3 regions of the Lysinibacillus sp. YS11 genome follow, and region 1 is predicted to be linked to each of the others. Evidence: riboswitches for the same ligand, from Rfam matches in the RefSeq annotation. Region 1 holds a riboswitch; each other region holds the start of a gene.
The links. Region 1 has a riboswitch for S-adenosylmethionine ahead of LBYS11_RS21550 (cyclase family protein). Riboswitches for the same ligand answer to the same signal wherever they lie in the genome.
Positions count from the first base shown of each region.

Region 2: another riboswitch for S-adenosylmethionine. It lies ahead of metK (methionine adenosyltransferase); the one in region 1 lies ahead of LBYS11_RS21550 (cyclase family protein).
Region 3: another riboswitch for S-adenosylmethionine. It lies ahead of metA (homoserine O-acetyltransferase MetA); the one in region 1 lies ahead of LBYS11_RS21550 (cyclase family protein).

Region 1 covers NZ_CP026007.1:4,295,728-4,301,750, forward strand. The annotation lists gene LBYS11_RS21535 (ABC transporter substrate-binding protein) at 1-295, shown strand, start outside; gene LBYS11_RS21540 (helix-turn-helix domain-containing protein) at 370-1,941, shown strand; gene LBYS11_RS21545 (YuzC family spore coat inner layer protein) at 2,056-2,460, shown strand; SAM riboswitch class I at 2,542-2,647, shown strand; gene LBYS11_RS21550 (cyclase family protein) at 2,737-3,474, shown strand; gene LBYS11_RS21555 (DedA family protein) at 3,505-4,101, opposite strand; gene LBYS11_RS21560 (Cof-type HAD-IIB family hydrolase) at 4,163-4,936, opposite strand; gene LBYS11_RS21565 (DUF2225 domain-containing protein) at 5,259-5,942, shown strand; gene LBYS11_RS21570 (hypothetical protein) at 5,965-6,023, shown strand, end outside.
Region 2 covers NZ_CP026007.1:3,507,232-3,513,254, reverse strand. The annotation lists gene LBYS11_RS17495 (aminopeptidase) at 1-159, shown strand, start outside; gene LBYS11_RS17490 (NUDIX domain-containing protein) at 362-829, shown strand; gene LBYS11_RS17485 (alpha/beta hydrolase family protein) at 813-1,589, shown strand; gene pckA (phosphoenolpyruvate carboxykinase (ATP)) at 1,655-3,241, opposite strand; SAM riboswitch class I at 3,631-3,749, shown strand; gene metK (methionine adenosyltransferase) at 4,008-5,204, shown strand; gene LBYS11_RS17470 (gamma carbonic anhydrase) at 5,384-5,896, opposite strand.
Region 3 covers NZ_CP026007.1:2,400,068-2,406,090, forward strand. The annotation lists gene LBYS11_RS11835 (Ger(x)C family spore germination protein) at 1-895, shown strand, start outside; gene LBYS11_RS11840 (hypothetical protein) at 900-1,133, shown strand; gene LBYS11_RS11845 (GerAB/ArcD/ProY family transporter) at 1,165-2,313, shown strand; gene metA (homoserine O-acetyltransferase MetA) at 2,353-3,288, opposite strand; SAM riboswitch class I at 3,412-3,523, opposite strand; gene LBYS11_RS11855 (nucleotide excision repair endonuclease) at 3,727-4,098, shown strand; gene LBYS11_RS11860 (hypothetical protein) at 4,153-4,539, opposite strand; gene LBYS11_RS11865 (TrmB family transcriptional regulator) at 4,562-5,344, opposite strand; gene LBYS11_RS11870 (TSUP family transporter) at 5,470-6,023, shown strand, end outside.

The DNA.
Region 1 (6,023 bases):
AGGCTTAACACCACATCCATTAGCCCGTGATATGACAGAGTTTCACGAGGTTTTATCAGAAGAGGCTATCACGGAATTAGATGCGGATCATATCATCCTTTTCCCTTCAAACGGAACATGGGAGTCTAAAGAAAACCAAGAAGCCATTAAATGGTTAGATAGTACACTATGGAAAACACTCCCTGCTGTAAAAAATGGGCATGTTTATATTGCTGATCGCACATATTGGCAATCTGGCGCAATCACAGCCAACTTGCTAAAGTATGATGATTTAGAGAAATGGTTCGTCAAATAATTTTCCAAAGAAAGCTCTTAATGAGGGCTTTCTTTGTGTTGTTCTGCCAATTCAAAAAAAGGGGTGAATTATTAATGGGTAACTTAACACATGTTTATACGTTACAAAATATCTCTTATTCAATTCAACCGTCAAAAAAGTTATTGATTAGTAGTGATTTCTATACACTTTTTATCGTAATGAATGGTAGCGGAAAGCTAGCCATAGATCATGACACCATTCATTTTAGTGAAGAAAAGTGCATATTGATTCCGCCAAATAACACGGTTAGTATCCACATTCAAAGTGAACACCTTTGTTTTTATCAGTTACAATTCAACATTGTCAATCTCAGCAATAGTCAAAATTCATATAGTCATTTTACAAGTATCAGCGAACGACATCTTCTCCCCTTTTCACAATGTCATAGACTGCTAGAAGTCATCTATCAAAACCGGTTAGCGGAGGATGAACACACGATTTTTGAACAGCATGTGCACTTTCAAGAGCTGATGTTATTACTCTTACATCTAACCATACCCAAGCAGATGAAAAAAAATGATCGCCAATCTGTTGAGCAGTCCGTTAACCATTTACAAAAACATTTTGAAAAAGAGTGGACGGTTGAGCAGCTAGCACAGCTAGCTGACGTACCAAGATGGAATTACACGCGCATTTTTAAAGATATTACGGGACAAATTCCTCTTCACTATTTAACTAAACTTCGTATTGAAAAAGCTAAGCATTTATTAATGACAACAAATGATCGAGTATTTGAAATTAGCCAGTCTGTCGGATTTAATAATGAGTATTATTTCAATCGTCGCTTTAAGGAACATGTCGGCATCTCTCCAGGACAATATCGAAGAAATCAAAGCAGCCATATACGTGTATTTGCACCATTCTTAGAAGATTTCTTTGTTGCGCTTGGGATTACGCCAATTGCTCAATTCAGTCATTCAAAATGGGGGAAACAAGACTATTTAGGTCTACAGAAAGTGCCAGATATCGATGTACAAAATAGAGAAATGGATCGACTCTTTTACTATAAGCCAACTTTAATTATGTTAGATTCTGGTGTAGAGCGTTGGGAATCCTTTCAGCACTTAGATGAAGTAGCCCCCGTCTGCCATCTTTCACACCCTGGAGAGAATTGGCAATCTACTTTATTTAAAATTGCAGATCTAACAGGAAAAACCTCCTTGATGCAAGACGTAATCCTACAATATGAAGATAAAGTACAACAAGCAAAAGGAATTCTTAGCAAATCTGTTTATGGGCAAAGTGTAGCATTTCTCCGTATTTCAGCCATTGGCATTACTCTATATGCGGGTCCTGAATGTGGCTATACGGGCCCCATTTTATATCGTGACTTAGGTTTAATGCCACATTCACTAGTATGGAGTATTCCGCACAATCAACGTAAAGCACAACTGACATTTGCTCAATTGTTGCAATTAGATGCTGATCATTTATTTATTACCTTTGATAAACAACATTCCATTTATGAAAATGAGGAACGTGCTATTTTAAAAACTCCTACTTGGAAAAACCTAGCTGCCGTTAAAAGCAACTGTGTCTATGAAGTAGACTTTTTAACATGGATGAATTATGGCATTTTATCACATAGTAAAAAAATTGATGATGTCTTAAATGTACTTGGCTAAAAGGAAGCTTACTTTAGCTTCCTTTTTCAATGATTAGGACAAACATTGCACTGCTAATAACACCGAAAGCCGTTTTGCTACATAAGATAGGATATCAGTTATAGGATAGGAGGAATGACCTTGTATTACAATCCTTATCCGTATTTTGTGCATCCCTATCATTATCCAACATCGCCTATCGCTAATCATTTTGCCATTAGACCCTTTTCGCAACATCTAGCAATGCCGACCAATAATCCTTTTCCACCTGTCGATACACACAAATTAAAAGCTTCAGCATCACGGATAAAGGCAATGATGCAGCAAGCCCAATTACTTACGGATAAAATAGATAGCTCCCAACAATTCGCACATGATTTAATGAATGCTGCTCAACTTTCAAATAAAACAGAGGTTGAAAAATTAATCACATCAACAGGCATTACGATGAAATTTGAAACAAACTATACACCAGACAGTTTTAGAATACGTCTTATTGATAATGATTGTTGTGGAGTCACCTTAAATTTGAATTGGTGAAAATTCCTAGTGAACTTGTAAACTATAAAAAACTATGCTAAAGTGTTTGTATTGTTATTTCTGAAAATTCTTATATTACTTTTCTTATCAAGAGAGACGGAGGGATTGGCCCGATGAAGTCTCAGCAACCAGCTAACAGTATGGTGCTAATTCCAATTGGCAAAATGATCAGCCTTGAAGATGAGAAGAAGAACTACCGTTGTTGCAGCAGGAGTCCTCTTCTATTAGGGGACTCCTTTTTATTTACAACTATTTTTACAGAAAGCAGGGAAATCGATGTCTAATGAACTTTTACAAGCATTGCAATTATTAAAATCGAAACAGTGGGTTGACTTAACACATACATTCGGCCCTAATTCACCACATTTTTTTATGTTTGAGGACGCTAAATTTGAAACGTTATTTTCTCATAAGGACGGTTTCTTCGCTCAACAATTCACGTTCCCTGGTCAATATGGCACACATATCGACCCACCCATTCATTTTGTGCGAGATACTCGCTACTTAGAAGAATTAGAACTAAAAGAGCTTGTTCTTCCCCTTGTTGTTATTGATAAATCACAAGAGGCTGCGAGCAACCATGATTTTTCATTAAGTGTTGAAGATATTCTTGATTTTGAGGACAAGCATGGAGAAATTGAAGCAGGAACATTTGTAGCATTACGCACAGATTGGAGTAAGCGCTGGCCAGATAAAGTGGCTTTCAGTAATAAGGATGCAGATGGACATAACCATATCCCTGGCTGGGGTTTAGAAGCTTTACAGTTTTTACTAAAAGAACGCAAGGTAAGCGCAATTGGTCATGAAACTTTCGATACGGACTCTGCTGCTGATTTTCGTAAAAATGGCAAGCTAGATGGCGAATATTTTGTACTTGACCAAGACACCTATCAAATTGAGCTAATGACGAATTTGGACAAGCTACCTGCGAAAGGCGCTATCATCTTCAATATCGTACCTAAGCCAGAAAAAGCATCTGGCTTCCCTGTGCGCTCATTTGCTATTTTGCCATAACTTAAAAGTCGGTATAGCGTATACCGACTTTTATGTTTGTCCATTTCTTTTTTTGAATAGAAAGTAAACAATGAGCATCCCTACAATAAATAAAAGGATAAGATAGATACTATAATGAGTCAGATAGTATCCAACAAATCGCCATTTCTCTCCAAGCATCTTTCCTAATGATATAAATGTGAACGTCCAGATAAATGCCCCTGTATAGGCAAAAAGCGCAAACTTTCTATAAGGATAATTATTAATAGCCGCAATATACGCTGTCAAATGACGTACCCCGGGGATAAAATAGCCAATTAATAATAGGGTAGGTCCTATTTTTGTAAACATCTTTTTCGTAAAGTCAATTTTTTGCTTTGTAATATGAATTTTAGGCCCATATTTCTGCAATAACGGTAAGCCAAAACGATAACCAATATAGTAACTTAAGGTAATGCCTCCAACCGCACCAATCATTGCACTGACTAAAGCAGGAATATGTTCAAGACTTTCTCGGTAAACACTATAGCCTACATAAGTTAGAAACACCTCATCAGGAAGTGGCACCCCTACAATACCTCCAATTAGAATCACGATAATTCCAAAGTATCCGTAATGTTCAATTAGAGACTGCACGTGATGTGCCATAAATCATCCCACCTAAAATTTATTAAAATCTACCTGCTATATATAGTGTAGCCTCAGCGCTCTAAATGACTTGAAGCTGACGTAAAGCAAAATTGATACCGCCATCCGTAGATGTCTTTGTAACAAAATTCGCAACACTTTTTAGAGCTTTACTACCATTTCCCATGGCAATTCCTACTCCTACATATTCCAACATGTCAATATCATTATCCCCATCCCCAAAGGCAATCGCATTCTTAGGGTCAATATTGAAATGATCAAGCACCGCTTTAATAGCTATAGACTTCGAAACATCCTGCTGTAATACATTCACAATATAAGGATGCCAACGCTGTAAAAATATATTCGAAACTTGGCTAGTATATCTTTTTTCAGCCAGCTCATCCGCATATAGACACATGAGAAAAACCTCTTCATCTACAATTTTTTCATTTATATGTGGAAAATCCCGTAAAGATAAAGTTTCTTGCATCGCTCTTAAAGCTACTGGACTTTGTATGCTATTCATGGATAGCTGCTCTGTAAAAAATGTTAGGCTATGCTGCTGTTCCTGTGCAAACGCCTGTACATTGTGGACAATTTCTTTGGCAATCGGAGTTTTATGTATGACAAGATCCTTATGTTTCACATAGGCCCCATTTGCAGTAATAAAGGTTTCAATCCCCAGCGCTTTTAACTCATAGCACATAGATAAGGGTCTTCCAGTAGCCGCTACAAGATGGATTCCTTTTTCTTGCAATAGCTGAATAGCTTGTTTTGTACTTTCTTCCACACAGCCATCCTCGTAATTAATCAATGTGCCGTCTACATCAAAAAACACGATATTATACTTCATTTTGAGCACCTCCTTCATAGTCATTTAGAACCAATTTATAATTTTTCTCCCATGAAATATGTGAAAGTATTTTGACAAACTTTAAGCAAACTATATAACTTCCTTTTGCACCACCGATAAAAACTATTACAAGCGTATTTATAATAATATTTAACTAAAATTTCCTTGAATATTTTTATTTAATAATTCTAAAGGAGTATACCAAAGAACACAAAATTGTTAAAATAAAAGATAATATCTTAAATACATTGAACGATAAAATCTTACGTATAAATAGAACAAAAGAAATAAAATTTTAGTGCACGCAAAGGAGTTGATTCTTATGGCATTTAACATTTACTACTATGAAAGTAGTGTGGATTGTAAATTTTGCAAAAAGCAGTTTACAACTTATAAAGTTCGCCCTAATCGATATAAAATTATCGAAGAACAGACGGATTTCATGCCTGTTTACGATGGCCTAAACCCTTTGCTATATGAAGTTGCCGTATGTCCACATTGTGGCTATGCCTACCATAAATCTATGACACGGACATATGGACCTTTCATGCTACTCATTGATGAACTATACATTAAAGAGCTCCAGAAACCTATGGATATCTGTCAGGAACGTACAATTGATGATGCCATTATCAGTTTTAAGCTCGCCTATTTAGTATCCCGTGCATCAATGGAAGAATCTCTTTTAATGGCGAATTTCGCTTTAAAAATTGCTTGGCTCTATCGATTAAAAAAGGACGAAGAATCCGAAAAGCGTTATCTTTTTGCAGCTAGAGACTTTTATAGTAAATCCTTTGCCTCTAATCAAGAAGGTGGAGAGAGAATTCAGTTTTTACATGCTGAATTAAGCCTTCGACTTGGTGATATTCCTGAAGCAAAAAAAGGATTTTCACGCTTAATCGCTGATCGAAATGTTTCGCCAAAATATCGCAAGCTTGCACGCAATCGTTGGGAAAATTATAAATATGACGAACAACCCATAACAATTAATGAAATCATTAATTAATGGGACGAGGAGATGATTAATTATGTTGCTATTTCAAAAGAAAATTGATGTGAGAGAAGAGGATATATTTTCAGAGCTACA
Region 2 (6,023 bases), 790 kb from region 1:
CTATGTGGCAATGTATTAGAGGATGAGAAGGTGTATGGGACCATCCATATCGCTTTTGGCAGTAATGCGCCATTTGGTGGAGCCAATGCGTCAGATGTTCATATTGATTGTGTTGTGAAAAGTCCTATCGTCTATTTTGACGGTCAGCAAGTAATCTAAAGAAAAGCGTGTCTTCCTATGAAGCACGCTTTTTTTCATGCTTTACAAGACTGTAGCTTAGGGTTGCTTGTCATTGTAGGTTTACAATATAGTTAATATAGATAGGAATAGGAATGATGATTAAATTCCGTCCATAAAATAGAAGTAATGATAAAGAAAGTAACTTTTGTTTTGCAACAAGAAAGAACGTGAGGTTGAAGAGATGTTAACATTTACAGATTTACATGGCCTACAAGTAGATTTGAGTTTTACAAGAGGCGAATTTAAAGTAGAACCTAAACACGTCCTTGTCCTTTTAAAGCATGAAAATAAATGGTTATGTACTGTCCATAAACGACGTGGTGTAGAAGTGCCAGGAGGGAAATTAGAAGAAGGGGAAACCTTAGAGGAGGCGGCGATTCGAGAAGTTTTTGAAGAGACGGGTGTTCATGTGAAAAATCTTCAATGGTTTGCAGAGTATGCAGTGTATGATGAAAACGTTTTTTGTAAATCCGTTTTCACTGCACAATTTTTGGCGCAAGAGGATATAGAATTTGATTTAGAGACGTCAGGCATGCTTTGGTTAACTGATGAAGAATTTGCTCAGCATCCTAACTTGAGTTTTCACATGAAGGATGAGGGGATGAAGAAAATGCTGGAGGAGCTGAAACATCGTGACACACAATGGTGATATTATCGAAAAACGCCCCTATCCTTCACCAAATCCAGCTATCCGTTTAACGGAAATAACCTATCTTTCACAGGGCTTACGTATAAAAGGATTATTAGCAGAGCCAAAGACTGAAGGTACATATGATGGCTTTTTATATTTAAGAGGCGGCATGCAAAGCATTGGGATGGTAAGACCCTCTCGTATTGCACAATTTGCGGCGCAGGGCTTTATCGTATTTGCCCCATATTATCGTGGGAATCGTGGGGGAGAGGGGCGTGACGAGTTTGCAGGGGCAGACCGTTACGATGCGGTCTATGCCGTAGATGTACTCAAACAATTCTGCAATGACAATATCCATGTTTTTGGTTTTTCACGAGGTGGTATTATGGCTCTGTGGACAGCTATTTTAAGAAGGGATATTACTTCTGTTGTAACATGGGCAGGTGTTTCTGATGCAACGGCCACTTATTGGGAACGTACAGATATGCGCAGAATGATGAAGCGTGTTATTGGAGGAACACCTAATCGTGTACCAGAAGCGTATGATGCAAGAACACCACTTTTTGAGATAGAGCGTATAACAGCTCCCGTTCTTATCATTCATGGCTATCGTGATGAAAATGTGGATATTGAACATGCCAGACAATTGGCATTTTTTTTAGAGGAAGCAAATAAATCATTCGAAACTTGGTATGATCTTAACTATGCACATCAATATCCACCAGCAAAAAATCGTGAAACTGTCCGTGCTCTTTGCAAGTGGATGAAACAACAATAAAGCATAGAGAAAACAAAAAGACAAAGGGAACGAATAAATTGTTCCCTTTGTCTTTTATATAGACGTTATTTTAATGGACCACCAAGTGTAGTGATGGCTTCAGAAACGTTTGAGAATTTCTTGAAGTTTTCGTTGAATAAGCCTGCAAGCTCAGCAGCTTTTGCATCGTATGCAGCTTTATCTGCCCAAGCTTCACGAGGATTTAACACTTCTGAAGGTACGCCTTCAACTGCTTTTGGAATGTGTAAACCAAACACAGCATCTTGTGTTGTTTCAACATCTGCTAATTTACCATCGATTGCTGCACGGACCATTGTACGTGTGTAAGATAGTTTCATACGGCTACCTGTGCCATATTCGCCACCAGTCCAACCAGTGTTTACTAAGTATACCTGTGCACCGTGCTCGTCAATTTTTTGTCCTAACATTTCTGCGTATACTGTTGCAGGAAGTGGAAGGAATGGAGACCCGAAGCAAGTAGAGAATACTGGTTCTGGCTCAGTCACACCACGTTCAGTTCCAGCAAGTTTAGAAGTGAACCCGCTTAGGAAGTGATACATCGCTTGTTCTTTTGTTAATTTACTGATTGGAGGTAATACGCCAAATGCATCAGCTGTTAGGAAGATGATTGTTTTTGGATGACCTGCAACAGAAGGATCAACGATATTTTCGATGTATTGGATTGGATAAGCTACACGTGTATTTTCTGTTAGTGAACCATCATCATAGTCACAAATACGAGTTTCTGGATCAACAGCTACGTTTTCTAATACAGAGCCGAAGCGGATTGCATTGTAGATTTCTGGTTCTTTTTCAGCAGAAAGGTTGATTGTTTTTGCATAGCAGCCACCCTCAATGTTGAATACACCATTATCAGACCAACCGTGTTCATCGTCACCGATTAGCTTACGATCAGGATCAGCTGATAACGTCGTTTTACCAGTACCAGATAGACCGAAGAATAACGCTACATCGCCAGCTTCACCAACGTTTGCTGAGCAGTGCATTGAAAGAATACCTTGTTGTGGTAATAAGTAGTTCATGATACCAAAGATAGATTTTTTCATTTCACCAGCATATTCTGTACCACCAATTAAAATAATTTTCTTTTCAAGTGATACGATGATGAATGTTTCAGAAGCAGTACCATCAACCGCAGGATCTGCTTTAAAGTTAGGAGCTGAGATGACAGTGAAGTCGGCAACATGAGAAGCTAATTCATCTGCTGTTGGACGGATAAATAATTGATGAGCAAAAAGATTGTGCCATGCGTATTCATTGATAACTTGAATGCTTAATTGTGAGTCTTTGTCAGCACCTGCAAAGCCTTTGAATACGAATAACTCGTCACGTTCTTTTAAATATTTTATTACTTTTACATATAGGTTATCGAACACTTCAGAAGAAATCGGTTGGTTGACTTTACCCCAGTCAATTTGATCTTTTGTGCTTTCTTCTTCTACCGTATATTTATCTTTAGGTGAACGACCAGTGTATTTGCCAGTTTCTGCACGAACTGCGCCATCTACTGTTAACATTGCTTCACCACGAGATGTAGCTTTTTCTGCTAATTGTGGTACTGAAAGTTGAACATTAATGTTACCGCCGTTTAATAATTCCTTCAGTTCGTTTGCAATTTCTACTGAATTCATCGATTAAATACCATCCTTTTTTATAGTATTCCCTTGATTTAGAGGGATTTTTTCTTAATTTCAAAAATAGTATAACACAATTGCTTAAATAATCTATACTAATTAAGAAATTATTTTAGAGTTTTTACCACTTTTCAATAAACTGACAAAAAATAATGTTTTTCGAGTAGAATACCATCAATCCTACTGTAATTAGGCACGAAAATTGAGCCACACATATGTTACCACAAGTAGCTAGGTATGTTGTAGGGATTAATTTGCTTCTATTTACATCATCATCCAAGTATGAAAAGTTTTTGTGTAATAAGTTCTTTCCTTTCTATACAGTAATACATAAGAAAATATTTGACAACGTTCGACCTTTTCAGTAACATGAGATTGAACGGATACTCTTATCCCGAGCTGGTGGAGGGTCAGGCCCTGTGAAACCCGGCAACCTGCATGAACTATTTCACGACATGCGTTGGTGCCAACCTGATGCAAGGGAACATCCCTTGAACGATAAGAGTGAAAGGTTACGCAGTCATTATTCCTTTCCTCATGTAAAGTAACGTGAGAAAAGGATTTTTTTATTGTTAAAAATCAATGTAAAGGTAAGTATATGTAGTTCTTTCCTTATTATAATGACGGATCTTTCGAAATCCTCGTGTTAAAAGCAGCAGTAACGGCTTGAGAGTTCAATCCTTAGGAGCGGACTTGACATGGGTAATGAGTACCGTATTCATACACAACTACTTATTGTAAGAGTATTTAGGAGGAAAACCAAATGACAAACCGTCGACTGTTTACATCAGAGAGTGTAACAGAAGGACATCCAGATAAGATTTGTGACCAAATCTCGGATGCCATTTTAGATGCTATTTTAGCAGAAGATCCAAATGCACGTGTAGCGTGTGAAACAACTGTAACAACAGGATTAGTATTAGTAGCAGGAGAAATTACTACTTCTACTTATGTGGATATTAAAGGTATTGTTCGTGACACTGTAGCTGAAATTGGCTATACACGAGGTAAATATGGCTTTGATGCTGAGAACTTAGCGGTGCTTGTGGCAATTGGCGAACAATCACCTGATATTGCTCAAGGTGTTGATCAGGCATTAGAGGCACGTGAAGGCTCTATGACAGATGCTGATATAGAAGCAATTGGTGCTGGTGACCAAGGCTTAATGTTTGGCTATGCATGTAATGAAACACCAGAGCTAATGCCATTACCAATTAGCTTGGCACACAAATTAGCACGCCGTTTAACAGAAGTACGTAAATCAAGTGAACTTGCCTATTTACGTCCTGATGGTAAAACGCAAGTAACGATTGAATATGATGACAATAATGTACCGGTTCGCGTGGATACAATTGTTATTTCAACACAGCATGATGAAGAAGCAACACTTGAACAAATTCAAGCAGATTTAAAAGAATTTGTTATTGCACCAGTTGTACCGAGTGAATTATTAGATGCTAATACGAAATACTTCATCAATCCAACTGGCCGTTTTGTAATTGGTGGGCCAAAAGGTGATGCTGGATTAACAGGACGTAAAATCATTGTTGATACATACGGTGGTTATGCACGTCACGGTGGTGGTGCCTTCTCAGGTAAGGATGCAACCAAGGTAGACCGTTCGGCGGCATATGCAGCACGTTATGTAGCGAAAAACATCGTAGCAGCTGGCTTAGCAGAGCGTGCTGAAGTGCAACTTGCCTATGCGATTGGCGTTGCTCAGCCTGTTTCCATTGCTGTCGATACATTTGGCACAGGTAGAGTGAAAGAAAGCGAGATCGTTGAATGGGTACGCGAGCTATTCGATTTACGCCCAGCAGGTATCATTAAAATGCTTGATCTTCGTCGTCCAATTTATAAACAAACTGCTGCGTATGGACATTTTGGTCGTACAGATTTAAATGTACCATGGGAGCAAATTGATAAAGCAGACGCGCTACGAGAAAAAGCACGTTTATAAACTATTGAACTAAAGTAATGAAGTCATTAGAAAATTATTCTGATGTATTAATAAGCAAAGGGGCAACATTGCTCCTTTTGTTTTTTTTACAAAAATACCTCGCTAGGATTCGTGAACATATTCGGTACACGAAAACGCGAGGGATTTTTTCGTTAGTATTGATTTTTTGTGTAGGTTATTTATTTCTGAAGTGATTTATAATATTGACCTTTTTCTGCGTATTCTCGTACGATGCGTTCCATATCCTCTTTATCTTCAGCATTTAATTCTCGGACAACTTTTGCTGGACGACCTAATGCTAAACTATTTGGAGGAATGACTTTACCAGGAGGTACTAGGCTTCCAGCTCCAATAAATGCACCTTCTCCAATCTCAGCTCCGTCTAAAATAATGGATCCCATACCGATTAAGGCATTTTTGCGAATTGTACAACTATGTAAAGTGACTTGGTGTCCAACTGTTACCTCATCTTCAATAATGAGCGGATATTTTGGGCTTTGGTGTAAACAGCAAAGATCCTGGATACTGACACGTTTACCAATAATCGTTGGGGAAACATCACCACGAATAACCGTATTAAACCAAATAGTTGTTTCGGCGCCAATTGTTACGTCGCCCGTAACAGTTGCGTAATCAGCAATGAAAACAGACGGATCGATCTTTGGCGTTTTATCTTTAAATGGATAAATCATGAAAATCGCCTCTTTTCTTTCTATAATGTAGTATTATCGTATCAAATACGCAACTTTATGGAAATATAAAATTAAAATGTGCTATTTATTTCGATATAATCAAAGTGTAATCATTTTTTAGGAGGAC
Region 3 (6,023 bases), 1.9 Mb from region 1:
ATTAGGGGAAGATCTCGCGAAAGAAGGCATTAGTGATGCACTTGATTTAATTGTAAGGGACCATGAATTTCGTAAGGATTTCGACGTCATTATGTCTCACGAAGCAACAGCGAAGGAAGTATTAAATGTACTAACACCCATCGAAAAAGTTCCTGCAAATAAAATCTTGAATTCCCTTGATGTCTCTGAAAAGGCTTGGGGCTCCACGATAGCTGTTAATATTGATGAATTAGTCAATACGTTAACCAATAAGCATAAAGGGGCGTTAATTTCTGCTATTGAAGTTCATGGCGATAAGAAATTAGGTGTAGATCAAACAAATGTGCAACGTGTTAAAACACCTGTGCTATTACGTTATACAGGTTTAGCAGTATTTAAAGGGGATAAATATATAGGGCTACTGACTGAAAGCGAAAGCAAAAGTATTAGTTTTCTTAATGACAAAATTCAAAGTACGATAGAAATCATCGCCTGTCCTAATAAAGGGACCTTGTCTACTGAAATCACCCAATCCACTACAAAGGTGAAAGGGTCATTTAAAAACGGGAAACCGAAAATCGATGTCCATATTAATGTAGAGCAGAATGTTGGAGAGGTCGAATGTGATATCGATCTTACCAAAAATAAATCGATTGATTACGTTAATAAAAAAACAGCCCAGGGGATTGATGACCGCATTGAAAAAACAGTAGAGAAAATTCAACAGCAATATGAAGTCGATGTTTTTGGATTTGGGGATGCCCTACATCGGGCAGATCCAAAGCAGTGGAAAAAAATTAAGGATGACTGGACTTCCATTTTTCCAGATTTAGCAGTGGCTGTTCATGTAAAGGTAACAACCCAAGGTTCAGGTACGATGCAAAATTCATTATTAAACAAGCCAAAGGAGGAGTAATGAGATGGTACTAGCAGTAGCTATCTTGATTATTGCAATCATTGTTGCTCTTGTTTTTATTCCAAAGCTAAAAAAGCAACAGGATAGAAAAGCCATTATTGTATTCTCCTTTTTGCTATTTATTGGAACGGCTTTAAATATGGGGATTGCCCTTAAAATCCATATTCCTAGCCCATTAGATTTGATTACCTTTATCTTCACACCGATTAGGGATTACATTGTGTCATTCACAAAATAGAAAGATGGACTGAGAAACGGAGGGTAGCTTGATGGAAAAAGAGATAATTAGTTCAAGACAGTTTACAATCGTTACCTTTCTCTATTCTATCGGTACAGCGATTTTAATTATCCCTTCGAGTATTACTGGTGCCTCTAAGCAAGATGCTTGGATAGCGGCAAGCATTGGTGTTCTGCTCAGTTTACTGGTTCTAAAATTATTTTTAACACTGGCCAATCAAACACCGTCCCTAAACTTTATCGAGGCCAATGAAAAAATTCTTGGGCGTTTTTTCGGGAAAATCACAGCGATTTGTTTCCTGATTATGACCTTTCTTTCGGCTGGAGAATTACTTTATTTTATCGGTATTTTCATGAAAACGGAAGTTATGCCAGAGACACCGACATTAGCATTTGCCCTACTGTTCAGTATCCTTATTATGTATGCCGCTTATTTAGGGATTGAGACCTTTGCCCGTTCGGCAGAAATCCTCTTCCCATTGTTTATCTTTATTTTTATTTTTTTCGTCATTAGTATTACCCCTCAAATTACATTTGAGAATATTCAGCCTCTACTAGAAGCGACCAAAGCATCTATGTTTTATAGTATTGCACGCTTTATGAGTATCTTTTCCTTTCCATTAATTGTATTATTGATGCTCTATCCTACTGGCGTCAATGTACAGCCGTCTGCACAGAAAGGGCTATATATTGGGGCAATCCTTGGCGGAATCGTCTTAGTTACGTTGATTGTCCTATCGATTCTTGTATTAGGTCCTGAAAACACTGCATCAAGGACATTTCCTAGCTATGCCTTAGCGCAAAGAATATCTATAGGGAATTTTTTACAGCGCATAGAAATCATTATGGCATTTATGTGGATTACGTCTATATATATTCGTACATTTATGTATTTCTATACGACCGTTGTTGGCCTTGCACAAATTTTGAAGATTAAGGATCATCGTCCGCTTATTATACCGATGGGTATAATTGTCATTGGACTTTCTCAAATTGTTCATCCAGATATTGTGCATTCTACTAATTATAATAATGAAATTTGGCCAATCTTTTCCTTTATTTTCACCATTTTATTACCCATACTTTTGTTGATTGTGGTAGTTATTCGCAATCGTAAATCCAAGGCTCAAAAAAACGAAACACCTCAGCAGGAAACAGAAGATGACAATCAAAAAGTCTAATTTCTTCTAAGCTAGAAAAGAAATTAGACTTTTTATTAATTAAATATGATATTCGATTTCATCTACAAAATCCCATTCATATGGTGTTTCTTGGTAAACATAGTAGTTCAACCAGTTAGAGAATAATAGATGCGTATGGGCACGCCATGTATTCATCGGCACTTGTGTCGGATCGTCATTCGGGAAGTAGTTTACAGGAACGGCGATATCTATGCCCTTCGCCACATCGCGACTATATTCATCGGCTAGCGTTGTCGCATCATACTCTAGATGCCCCGTAATCATAATATTTTTATTATCTTTTGATTGTACAATAAATACCCCAGCATCCTCTGAATAGGATAATAATCGTAGATCTGGATGATTGCGAACCTCGTCAATCGAAACAGATGTATAGCGTGAATGAGGTGCAGTAAATAAATCACTAAAGCCACGTACCAAATCTACAGTTAAATCTGTAATCACATGGGAATAGACGCCTGAGCATTTAGCAGAAAGCTCAACCTTCCCAATGCCATAATGATGATACAATGCAGCCTGTGCCCCCCAACATATATGTAGCACGGATGTCACATTCTTTTTAGACCAATCCATAATTTCTGAAATTTCCTGCCAATAGTTGACCTCTTCAAAAGCCATTTTTTCTACTGGCGCACCAGTTATAATCATACCATCATAGCGTCGGTGTCGAATCTGATTGAACGTTGTGTAGAAAAGCTGCAAATGGGATTTACTCACATTTTTAGACTCGTGTGTGGCTGTATTCAAAAAGGTAATATTGACTTGTAATGGTGTATTCCCCAATAAACGTAATAATTGGAGCTCTGTTTTTTCTTTTTCAGGCATTAAATTTAATATTAATATATTTAATGGACGGATTTGCTGTGTTTTCGCACGATCTTCTTCCATGACGAAGATTTTTTCCTCACGTAAATGTTCTCCAGCTGGTAAATTTTTCGGAATATTAATTGGCATCTTGCTTTCCCCTCTCTATAATCACTCTCTTTTAGCAAATCTTGCTTGCGTAGGATGCAACGAAATTAAAAAATCCTCCTCATTCCATACGAGATAGAATGAGAAGGATTTTTTTCACGTCCACTCTTATCTCTCAAAGGAAAAAATCCTTTGCTGGAATTAGCACCTTTCTAACGATTGTTAGAGGTTGCTGAAGCGTCATCGGGCCAAATCCCTCAGCTTCTCTTGATAAGATTATTTAATTATCTTGAATTGTAACATGAACTTGTTAGAATATCAATAATTCATAGAATATTTTGTGATTCACGCGCATGTTTCTTGGTCATTTGATGTACACTAAGCTTGCTATCTGTGGGGTTTCTACATTTAAAATTTATGGTAAACATGCCGTAATTATGTTACCATATACTTTTAGTAAGAGAGAGGAACGTGAATAGTTTGATTAAAATTGAATTTCCAAAACCAGATCTAGTAATCCGTCAACGTGAACAAGATTTAAAACCAGGTGATGTGCCGATCACACCTTACTTTGGTTTTATTGACTTCCATAAAATCACACGTGATAAAGGCGGCATTTTCTTATTCTATAATGACAAGAATGAGCTATTGTTTGTTGGGAAAGCACGTAAAATTCGTCAACGTATTAAAAAACATTTCGAGGATAATGTATCTCCGATGAAAAACCATCGTGATGAAGTGTTCAAAATTGAAGTCTATGAAGTAGAAGATCCAATGGAACGTGAAATTTACGAAACATATGCGATTAATACTTTCCGCTCTAAATATAACGTAGACAAAGTCTTTTATTAGACATCACGTAAAGAAACCGAAATCTCATTTCTAAAGGGATTTCGGTTTCTTTTATCACATAATGGTCATACGATCAATTGGCGTACTCTGACCGTTTATTCGCAAATCAATGGTATCCAGCTCAGGATTCTTGACGGTGATTTTAAAAACATAGGGTTGAGCCTCTTTCCTTTGCTCGCTGCCTTCTTCTAACTGGATAATAAGCCTATTTCCCTCAGCTGTAATACTTGCCAATACATTCCCTTTTGAATAATAAACAAGGTAATATGGAGCATCCTTTTCATGCAATAGTTGTATTCTTTCATTAGAAACGATATTTTTCTGGACATTATCTGGGACAACCGTTAGCTCATGAATCGTTGGTGGATCGGTAGGTGGTGTAGCATTACAGGCTCCTAGCATTAGTAGGCTCATTAAACCTAGCAACACGAATTTTTTCAAGTTCCTCCCCTTCCTTATACGACTATTCTAAGAAAAAAGCTTTACGCTCCTTAGCAATCCAGTCTTCTAACTCCTGATCATCACGTTTTACTAACCGATTGATGAGCACATCATGCCATATATAATCCTCTAACAAATAAATATGAACCGGATCATTGGTGATAAAGGCCGTCTCTTGGGTAGATGGAGAATGACCATAAATCATTTCCTGACCATCTATCGATAAGATAAACCAATGCGGTGTAGACGCTTTTTTTGTATAATGTGTGGCTCTATGCTGGTCAATTGAGGCGAGATGCTCTCCTACATACAACGTAATGCCATGAACAGGAACATGCAGCGCCACCTCTTGCAAATCTTCACGTAAGGCATCATACATATCTTCCCACATCGACAGCATCACTTTTTTCTTCGCCTTCTTTAGAAGTGACTGACAATAGTTGATAATGGATTCCTTGCCCTTCAGCATGACCACTTTAGGCTCAGCTTCCTGTACTTTTTCCTCTAATTTCTCTAATTTCCCGCTTATAGACGTAAAATTCGACTCCCAGCGCTGTTGCATTTGCTGTAAGAACACAGACACAGGCATTGCCGAATAGGTCGTTTGTTCTGCGGTCTCTTCTTTTAACACGATGCCCTTTTCTACAAGGATATTTAAAATATCATACACTCTTGCACGTGGTATGCCAGAATTTTTACTAACCTGATAAGCACTGACATGACTTTGCTGAACAAGTGCCGTATAGGCCTTCGCTTCATATTCTGTAAAACCCATTTCTTTCAGCTGGGTGATTAATTCCTCCATGTAATCCCTCCATTATCTTTATTATAGGCTACCAATGTGAAGATTTGCCAATGAAAAAATGGGGTTTACAGCGTAAATAAAATTAGTTACTATTTCAGTAGTAACTAATTATAAAGAGGTGTCATATGTTGTTTGAAATCGATGTACATATTCTCATACTATTAATTTCTTTTGGATTTCTGGCGGCTTTTGTTGACTCAGTAGTGGGAGGGGGCGGTTTAATTTCACTACCAGCCTTACTATTTGTTGGGCTCAATCCAGCTGCTGCGGTTGCCACGAACAAACTAGCAGGAGCTATGGGCTCGCTCACTTCCTCTATTTCTTTCTATCGTTCTGGCCAGCTGGACATTCGCTCTGTCCTCAAATATTTTCCACTAGCATTTATCGGATCATTATGTGGTGCTTGGACTGTGCATCTGATTAATCCAGCATTACTAAAGCCATTAATGCTTGTTATGCTGGCGGCTGTTGGGGTATATACGATCTTTAAAAAGGATTGGGGTGCCGTCTCTACCGTAAAAAATCTATCTAAAAAACATTTGTTTTTATTTATGCTGCTATTATTTGCTATTGGTTTTTATGATGGATTTCTTGGTCCTGGCACAGGGTCGTTTTTAATCTTTAGCTTCTTATTGGTAGGCTTCGATTTTTTAAAGGCGGCTGGTAATGCGAAGTTTTT